Regions from separate parts of the Brevibacillus sp. genome, predicted to be linked through region 2. Evidence: riboswitches for the same ligand, from Rfam matches in the RefSeq annotation. Region 2 holds a riboswitch; each other region holds the start of a gene.
What was found. A riboswitch is a leader RNA that binds a small molecule or an ion and turns the genes downstream of it on or off. The one in region 2 is predicted to bind S-adenosylmethionine.

Region 1 (3,275 bases), on a different contig from region 2:
ACGTAGAGAAAAACATGTATTACCATGACCCGACAGATAAAGGCGTCTACGATATCAATCTGAAAAAAGGTGTGCAGCAGTTGGATGGCAACAAGGCGTTGCAGTACGTCCGTTTCCGCCATGACGCCACATCCGACTATACGCGCACCGAGCGTCAGCGCAAATTGCTCGCCGCTGTAGCGAGCCAGATGAAGAGCGGCACATCCCTGATCCAGTTGCCGTCCATCCTCAAACAAGTGGCGCCGTACATCCAGACGAACATCAGCTCCATGGACATGCTGAAGCTGTCCGCGCTCGGCTTGAAGCTCGATACGATGCAACCGGGCAACTATCAGCTGCCGCCGATGGGAATGTTCCGGGAATCGCACAAGGCAGGAGCCGTGCTCATTCCCGACGTAGACCAGATTCAGTCGTTCATTCAGGAAAAGCTTGAGCCGCCGACTGAAACGATGCAACAAGAGGACAACAAAACAGACGACAGTACAGACAGCAAAGACAGCACGCGAATGTAGCGTGCTGTTTTTTTGCATATTTGGGCACACTATCCATGATTTTCTACAGTACAGGCACATTGGGGTGAATGAGATGGACCAGGAGTTCCTGCATAGATGGTGTTCGCATGGCGGATGCCAAAGTCGTGTACAGCGAGCTTATTCCGAAGCTGAGGGAAATCGATCAGGATAGACTGAATATCGATCATGTCGAAAGGCACTTGGGACTGGGGAAACGAGCAAGGGCATGCGGGACAAGGCGAATTTGCAATCAGACAAAAAACTTTTAGGCGGGCAAATACGGGTGGCATTGTACAATGAGCACTTTGCGAAAAAAGGCATTGGCAGCATCTCCTCCCGTTACAGCAAAATGATGAAAACGATGGAGGGCGCATTGGAAAAGGAAATCGAGAAAGAACTGCAAAAAGTCGTCAAAAAATTGCAGCAACTGGACGTCGATCCGGCGGGATTTGGCATCGTCTACCGTGCCCAGCAGAGGGGATTGAAAGAGATGACGAACCGCGACTGGAGAAAAATTTTCCGGCAGGCGTCTTTTCGTTTTCATGTTCAGGCAACCATTATCCGCAACGGAGTGATGGATTAAAAAAGTTTTTCCTGGGATTGCTATTGACGGGATATTTTCAAAAAGGATATAATCCGGTTTGTATCATGAAAATATGAAAAACGAACATAATATACGTGGAAATCTTTCTTATCAAGAGAGGCGGAGGGACAGGCCCGATGAAGCCCGGCAACCGGTTCATTTTTTCGAAAATGAGCGTCGCGGTGCCAATTCCTACAAGATTGGTTGGATCTTGATAGATGAGAAGGGTGGATGCGAACGTATACATGCGTTGCAGCCCCTTTTTCGTTTATGAAAAAAGGGGCTTTCTGTTTTTCACAAGGCATGTAGACAGATTTTGCTGGGAGGTGGATGCGTTGATTCAATTGCAACAACTGCATAAAAGCTATCAAGTACAAGGCAAGACGATTCCGGCATTGCTCGGGATTGACCTTTCCATAGATAAAGGGGAAATTTACGGGATCATCGGGCATTCCGGTGCGGGGAAAAGTACCCTGATTCGTTGCATCAACCTGTTGGAGCGCCCTACGTCAGGACAAGTCGTTGTCGACGGAGTGGATTTGACCAAGCTCGATGACAGCAAGCTTCAGGAAAAGCGCCGCCAGATCGGGATGATTTTCCAACACTTTAACCTGTTGTCTTCCGCGACCGTAGGCGAGAATGTCGCTTTCCCGCTCAAGCTCGCCAATCGCTCGAAGGCTGAAATCCAGAAAAAAGTGGACGAGCTGCTCAAACTGGTCGGGCTGGAAGCGCATCGGGACAAGTACCCGTCGCAATTGTCCGGCGGTCAGAAGCAGCGCGTAGGCATCGCCCGAGCGCTGGCCAATGATCCGAAAGTGTTGCTGTGTGACGAAGCGACTTCCGCCCTCGATCCGCAGACGACGAACTCGATTCTCGCGCTCTTGCTCGATATCAACCGCAAACTGGGATTGACCATCGTGCTGATCACGCACGAAATGCACGTGATCCGTTCCATCTGCGACCGCGTAGGCGTCATCGATGGCGGAAAAATTGTCGAGTCGGGTGAGGTTCTGGACGTGTTTCTCAAGCCGCAGCATCCGACGACACAGGAATTTGTCGAGCAGGTGGCCGATTCCAGCGAGCTGCGGGAAGCAGTCGCGCACGAAAAGGCGGCAGGAAACCGCACGATTGCCCGCGTCACATTCCTGGGGGAAATGACGTACCAGCCGATCTTGTTCCAGACGATGCAAGAAACAGGCACGGTGTTCAGCATCTTGCAAGGAACGATTTCCCGCATGAAGGATACGCCGTACGGCCAACTGGTCGTCGAGCTGGAAGGCGATGTCCGTCAAAACGAAAAAACCATCGAGACGTTGCGTCAGCGTGGCTTGGAAGTAGAGGTGATATAGATGGACTGGACTTTGGAAAATGTGGATTGGTCGGAGATCGCCGAGGGAACAATAGATACGCTGACGATGCTTGGCTTCTCGACACTGTTTACCATCCTGATTGGTTTGCCGCTGGGGATTATTTTGTTCCTGACTTCTCGCGGACAGCTTTTGCAAAACCAGGTGTTTTATGCGATTGCCTCATTCGTTGTCAATATACTGCGTTCTGTACCGTTTATCATTTTGATGATCTTGCTGATTCCTGTGACAAAAGTAATTGTGGGTACTTCACTCGGGGTACTCGGAGCGATTCCGCCGCTCGTCATCGGTGCAGCCCCGTTTTTTGCGCGGCTGGTGGAAACCTCGCTGAGAGAGGTGGATCGAGGAGTCATCGAAGCCGCTCAGTCGATGGGAGCCTCCAACTGGCAAATCATCTGGAACGTGCTGCTTCCTGAATCGCGTCCAGGTCTGGTGGCCGGGATTACGATCACGACAGTTGCCCTTGTCTCTTACACCGCGATGTCCGGCGTAATCGGCGGCGGCGGGCTGGGAGATTTGGCAATCCGCTACGGCTACCAACGCTTCCAGACAGATGTCATGATTGTTACAGTGATTATTTTGCTCGTGTTGGTCCAGATCTTGCAGTCGCTGGGGGATCGCCTGGTTATGCGATTCAGCCGCAAGTAAGGTCTTTCCATATAAGCTTTGCAGAACACAGACCAAAAAATAGGGGGAAATCATTTATGAAAAAATTAGTCGTATCTGTACTTTCTACCGTATTGGCATTTTCCTTGGCAGCGTGCGGAAGCAAAACGGAAACAGCTCCAACTCCAACTGAAGGCGGCGCACAAG
Region 2 (3,275 bases):
CACGATCTCGCCGTGATGGACGGTAAAGCTGACCCGGTCGAGCAACGTCTGCTTTTCGCGCACCGACAAATTTTCCACCTGCAAAAGCGGCCCCTGCTCCAAAGCGACGCGCTCACTCAGCTCTTGCAGCTCGCGGCCGACCATCAACCGGGCCAAATCGTCCACATTTGTCTGCTCACGCGCAACCGTACCCGTCACCTTGCCGCCGCGCAGCACCGTGATGCGATCTGCTACCTCCATTACCTCCTGGAGCTTGTGCGTAATCAAAATCACGCTTTTCCCGCTCTCCGCCAGATTGCGAATCGTTTGCAGCAAGTCGCGAACCTCCAGCGGAGTCAACACAGCGGTCGGTTCGTCCAGCACGATGATGTCTGCGCCCTGGTACAGCACTTTCAAAATCTCGACCCGCTGCTGTTCTCCCACCGAGCAATTAGACACTTTTGCCTGTGGATCAATCGGAATACGGAACTTTTCGCTTAGCTCGCGCACTTTTTGCACAGCGTCATGGCGGCGGAAAAACCCGGCCTGCTGCGGTTCGTAGCCAATCACGATGTTTTCGGCCACGCTGAACTCGCCGAACAGCATGAAGTGCTGGTGCACCATCCCGATTCCGTTGCCAATGGCGTCCTGTGGCCCGCGAAAAGCGACCGGCTTGCCGTTTAGCACGATATCGCCGGACGTAGGCTGCTCCATGCCGTACAACATCCTCATCAACGTCGTCTTGCCCGCTCCGTTCTCACCGACGATCGCGTGCACTTCTCCGGCAGCAAGCGAGAACGAGACCTTGTCGTTTGCAATAAAATCTCCGTATTTCTTGGTCATGGCGCGCATTTCCAAACGATAGGTCATCCTTGCTCCCCCTTCTTTACGCTTTCCTTTCGCATATAAGGAAGACCGACTACACAGCCGTAGTCGGTCACAATCAAGCTCTGTGCACTAGCTTTTAGAACGAATCCGGCACTTTGCGGGTACCAGCAATGATCTCTTCACTGATCGCTTTTACTTTGTCCACAACTTCCTGGCCGATGAAAGCGTTCAGCGGTGTTTTGCTTTCGTGAGTCACATACGTTACGCCTACGCCTTTTTCTTTCAATCCGTAGTTGACGACACCTGGTTTGAAAGAACCTTCCACAAACGATTTCACGGTTTCATACGCTGCTGCGTCTGTCCCTTTCAGTTGGGACAATACGATGTGCTCAGGGTCAATCGTCGTGCGGTCAACGTCTTGTCCTGCTGTAAAGAAGCCTTTTTCCTTCGCGGCTTCGAATACGCCGAGATCGCCTACCGCAGCTGCTCCGTTGATGAAGTCAGCGCCTTTGGATGCTTGCAGCAGAGCCAGCTCTTTCGCTTTTGCCGGGTCAGTGAAGCTGCCCACGTAGTTTACCAGAAATTCTGCATTCGGATTGGTCGATTTCAAGCCTTCCTGGAATCCGCCTGTCCATTTTTTCAGAAGCGGAATGTCCATTGCGACAACCATGCCGACTTTGTTTGTTTTCGTGGCAAGACCTGCCGCCGCCCCCATCAGGTAAGCTGCTTCCTGCTCGCGGAAAGTAACGCTGCGCACATTTGGCAAGTCCACTACTGTATCAATAATCGCGAAGTTGCGATCAGGGTTTTCTGCGGCTACTTTTTTCAGTGCGTCTTCTGCTTCAAAAGAAGAAGTGATGATCAGGTCGTAGTTTTCCGCTACGGCTACGCGCAAGTTCTCTTCGATCGCACCATGGTCAGTCGACTCGATGCTTTTTACTTCCGCGCCAAATTCTTGTCCTGCTTTTTTCGCGCCCTCGTCCATTTGCTGGAAGAATGGGTTCACGCCGATTTTTTCCGGCAAAATCAAGGCAACGCGTTTCTTCGCTGCACCTTCTTGTCCTGCCGCTTGCTCTTTCGGCTTATCAGTCGATGCGTTCCCGGCAGGTGCATTCCCGCCTGCTGAACAACCCGCAGCCAAAACAGCAAAAGTAGTCAATGCCAACAACAACTTCTTCATGGTGTCTTTCTCCCCTATCTGAACGTTCTCCGTTTTCTCTATCCTAACCATAATGTACGGTTTTTCGACAAAAAGATCAATACCAAACACGAATATTTCACATTAAAATTATTTTATCGTTCGTTATTCTCCCTCTGTCCATCCTCCCCTTCTAACGAAAAAAAACTCTTCCCGAAGGAAGAGTTTGCGTCCGAAGCCGTCCTCTTCCTCATCTGTCAAAACCCCGGTACAGGTTTTGCAGGAATTGGCACCTTTCTGTACATGTCTCGCATGTCCAGTGGTTGCCGGGCTTCATAGGGCCAGTCCCTCCGCCGCTCTCGATAAGGTAGATCATCTATTGAGTTACAATGAACTTATTCTAGCAGAACGCTCTGAAAAAGCAATTGTTTTTTCAGATTGTTTCCGCCAGTTTGTTTATTTCGTTTGAAAGGTTTGCTGGAGTCGATGCGACAGGTTGCTAAGCTCACCCAGCTCTTCGGTAATTTCCCGCACCTTTTGATGCTGATTTTCTGCGGTGGCAAAAAGCTCTTCCAGGTTGGCAACCGATTGTTCGGTGACGGCCGTAATCGTCGACATCTCCATCGCCACTTCGCCTGAACGCATTTTGACCCGGTTCATGCTGGAACCGACATGCTCGGCCGCTTGCAGGAATGCCACCATGCCGGAGCGGACTGCCTCGATCGAAGCCACCGTTTTTACAGCCAGCTCCTGTCCTTTGGCTACAGACGCCTCTCCGTTGCTGATTTGCTGCACAGCGTTCTCGCTCTCCTGATGGAGCGATTTGAGAATTTCCGTAATCTCCTGGGTAGCGGTCGCGCTTTGCTCAGCCAGCTTGCGCACTTCGTCAGCTACTACAGCGAAACCGCGTCCATGCTCGCCAGCCCGCGCTGACTCGATGGCGGCGTTGAGCGCCAAAAGATTCGTTTGCGTAGCAATCTGGTTGATCGCTCCCACGATTTCTTCTACCCGGTTCGCCTGGCGATTGAGCTGGTGAATCGTCGCAGCAGCCACATTGACCGCAGACACGATCTGTTCCATTTGCTGCGAAAGCTCGTTCATCATGCCCACACTGTCTTTCAGGCGCTGGTTGTTTTGATCGGACTCGCTCTTCATCGCATTCGTCTGCGTCGTTACCGCCACGATCTCCTGGTCGATCGACTGCACCTCTTCTTCGATCTTCACAGTCGAATTGGCCTGCGATTCCATGCCAGTCGCAACTTCGCGAAACGCAATCATCATCTCGTCCGTATTGCGTTTCGTTCCTTCGGCATGCTCGTGCACATGCTCT
Region 3 (3,275 bases), on a different contig from region 2:
GCAATCAGAAAAACGGGCCTTCAGATACCGATCAACAGCTCTCGGATAAAAAAAGCAAGTAGAAAGGATCAGCGCTGATCTAGACAGACTGCGAGCTATGCCGATTCGATCAGCGGGAAGCAGCGCACGGAAAGTCCGAAGTCACTTTTCAGCACTTGCTCATGCTCTGCGCGAATACCTGTAACGATCAAGCCCGCGCGCAGCACACCGCCCAAGTCGAATTGCACCTTCAATTTCGTCACGTTCACGCCAGCCTCCCGCAAGAAATGCAGCACGCGATCAGGTGTGGCGGCGATACACGAGCCTTCCAAATAACACAGCACCCGTTCGTCTTGCCCTTGCTCCAACTGAGCCGCGGCATTTTTTTCTGTCCAAACAGGATGCGGCGTAAATGGCTGGGTCAACAAGTAAGCCAAATCTTCAACGACAGCGCTTGCGGTCGGCAGTTCGCCTGCACCCCGGCCCGTAAACAACAGGTCGCCCACGATGTTCCCGGAGAGCTGCACCGCATTGAACGCATCCTGGATTTGCGCCAACGGATGGGCAATGGGCAGCACAGTCGGCTGAACCGATAGGCGGATGCCTTGCTCGGCTTTTTGTGCCTGGGCAATCAGCTTGATCCGGTAACCCAGCTCGCTTGCGATCCGGATGTGTCCGGCAGACAAATCGGCGATTCCTTTACGCACGACATCCGCAAGCGGCAACGACTCCCCGTACACAAGCTGCGCGAGAATGTACAATTTGTACATGGCATCGAAACCTTCCACATCCGAACGCGGATCAGCTTCCGCATAGCCCAGCTCCTGCGCCTGCTTCAGCACTTCCTGATAAGAGAGCTGTTCCGCCTCCATTTTCGTCAAGATGAAGTTCGTCGTCCCGTTGAGAATACCGCGAACTCCTTGGATGTCATTTGTGCGCAAAAACTGCCGCAGCACACTCAAAATCGGAATCCCGCCAGCTACGCTCGCTTCATAAGCCAGATGCACCTGATGCTGGTTAGCCAGATCGACAAGCTCAGGGCCGCGTTTGGCGAGCAGCTCTTTGTTCGCCGTTACCACATGGCAGCCTTTTTCAATCAGGGCACGCACGTAATCATACGTAGGCTCGACACCGCCCATTACCTCCACGACAATGTCCACATCGCTTTTTAGCACATCCTCAAAATCGGTAGTCAAAAGCGCAGGATCAACCTGAACCGCCCGTTCTTTTTCCGAATCGCGAACCAATGCTTTGACAATCTCGATCCGTTTGCCCAACCGCTGCGCCAGCTTCTCCTGTTGCGAGCGAATCGTTTTGATGACGCCGCCCCCTACTGTTCCCAATCCCAGCAATCCTACTTTGATTACACCTGCGCTCATTATTACCACCTCATGTCATGTTTTGGAAAAATAAGAAAAACCTTCTTGCTAAGAAGAAGGTTTGGCATCAAGGTCCTTCTCCTTATCTCCCAGAACGATTTTCGTCCTGCAGGAATTGGCACCTTGTCACAAACTGCGTAACGGTTGCCGGGCTTCATCGGGCCAGTCCCTCCACCTCTCTAGATAAAGAAAACTATGAATTTTTGTTCTTTGCTAGATGTCAGTTCTCTCTTGTCTTTGAAATTGGGCAAATGTTTGCCTCGTTCCCACTTTTTCATACATCAAAAAACCTTCTCCGCTAAGAAGAAGGTTCGTCTTGACTGCTACGAGGCACCCGCTTCTTATCTATCGAGACGAAACGTCCCGCAGGAATTGGCACCTTGTCGCAAAAGCAACGGTTGCCGGGCTTCATCGGGCCAGACCCTCCACCTCTCTGGATAAGAACTATGATTTGCTATTGAGCCTATTCTAAGAAATTCCAATGCATTCGTCAACACAATTCTTTTTGTTTGCTGACAAGACTCGCAAGCAGGAAGACAGAACGGCAACCCCCTCAGCAAAGCAGCCGTTTCCACGCGCAAACACACTTTCCACTTCTGCCATGTTGCAGCAAGCGCACGTAACGATTCCTGCTTCGCTTTCCTCTGGCACTTCTTTTTCTTCAACATAGCCGCACCATGGACATATGAAAAGCTGAACCACGCCACTCCCTCCTTTTTCACGGCGACAATCTGGCAACGATATCCTTAAAAAGGCTCCGGTTCGCAAGCTTGCGATCCCTCACATTCGTACAAGATCTAGTCAAGTTGAATTTAATCGCGAGTCATCGTAGCCTCTTTGACAGGTAGATCAACCGCGAGACGCCCTGGTCCATTCGACGAACCGCTGCAAGCGAGAGGCAGCTTCAGCTCAGCTCTTTCGATTTTAGCCGCTTCTATCGCGAAGCTACTCCAGCGCCTCGATTAATCGCATCAATTTCGAGACAAGTTGCCCCCTTCGACAGACCACACCAATCCCCCAAACAAAAAAAGCATTTTCCGACGACCGATACGATCGTTAGAAAATGCGCAAGCAAAGAGAAACGTATTCGTCCCCCTGCTGTCATGGCGAGTCCTCTAACACCTCCCTATCTCCCGTAGGTCCATCAGTGTCGTCGAAACAGGCAGGTCTCCTGACTTTGGGATCATCGTCTGGCGCTGCCTTCCCCATCCAAGTCTGGACAAGTGGCCTGTATGCGCAAAACTCCCCTCTTACAGTGGCGGGACCGTGTCGGATTTGCACCGAGCTTCCCTATTATCCTTGCGGCGATATACCTCAAGGAACCTGTTCCCACATATGAAATTGGAAAAATCACTACTGTTATTGTACCCTACCATTGCCGAGATAGGGAGGGCGAGTTGCGAGCGGCAGCGAAAAGATAGCGAGGAACACGCAGCGACAGCTGGAAAGCGAAAAACGAGTAACGAAAAGCGACACACAGAAAGCGAAACAGCGGGCTTCTCCCGGCTTACAGCGAATACCGTTCCCGCAAAATTCTACAGTGGTGTGCCTCGTGTCCGGCGATAATATAGGCCAATGTGCGTGCCGACAGCTTATTGCCATTTGCTGTGCCCGTTCTCGTCCACGCCTCGGCAGCGATCCCCCGCAGTTGGGCCAGCGTCGACTGTCGCACAGCGTTGTATTCTGCGAGCAAATCCGCCAGACTGCGCTCCTGATAGAAGCCTTCTGCTACATACGTATTTTCATCGAACCCCGCCAGCTCAGTCTGATCCCCTCTGGCGATTCTCAGCAAGCGATAGCTCATGATTCGCTCGGTATCGATGATATGGCCCAGCACTTCTTTTACCGTCCATTTGCCCGGAGCGTAGCGATGATCGATTTGTTCCCCTGTCAATCCGGCGAACATCTCCCCTGTCT

Region 1: another riboswitch for S-adenosylmethionine. It lies ahead of DEP07_RS04850 (methionine ABC transporter ATP-binding protein); the one in region 2 lies ahead of DEP07_RS00310 (BMP family lipoprotein).
Region 3: another riboswitch for S-adenosylmethionine. It lies ahead of DEP07_RS08140 (homoserine dehydrogenase); the one in region 2 lies ahead of DEP07_RS00310 (BMP family lipoprotein).

The regions. Positions count from the first base shown of each region.
Region 1 is NZ_DOTK01000022.1:21,717-24,991, forward strand. Features, by position in the region: gene DEP07_RS04840 (LCP family protein) at 1-512, shown strand, start outside; gene DEP07_RS04845 (Ger(x)C family spore germination C-terminal domain-containing protein) at 796-1,095, shown strand; SAM riboswitch class I at 1,201-1,320, shown strand; gene DEP07_RS04850 (methionine ABC transporter ATP-binding protein) at 1,431-2,444, shown strand; gene DEP07_RS04855 (methionine ABC transporter permease) at 2,445-3,110, shown strand; gene DEP07_RS04860 (MetQ/NlpA family ABC transporter substrate-binding protein) at 3,167-3,275, shown strand, end outside.
Region 2 is NZ_DOTK01000002.1:36,374-39,648, reverse strand. Features, by position in the region: gene DEP07_RS00315 (ABC transporter ATP-binding protein) at 1-849, opposite strand, end outside; gene DEP07_RS00310 (BMP family lipoprotein) at 944-1,987, opposite strand; SAM riboswitch class I at 2,193-2,314, opposite strand; gene DEP07_RS00305 (methyl-accepting chemotaxis protein) at 2,402-3,275, opposite strand, start outside.
Region 3 is NZ_DOTK01000034.1:7,735-11,009, reverse strand. Features, by position in the region: gene DEP07_RS08145 (hypothetical protein) at 1-62, shown strand, start outside; gene DEP07_RS08140 (homoserine dehydrogenase) at 96-1,358, opposite strand; SAM riboswitch class I at 1,438-1,548, opposite strand; SAM riboswitch class I at 1,697-1,802, opposite strand; cobalamin riboswitch at 2,503-2,700, opposite strand; gene DEP07_RS08135 (DinB family protein) at 2,866-3,275, opposite strand, start outside.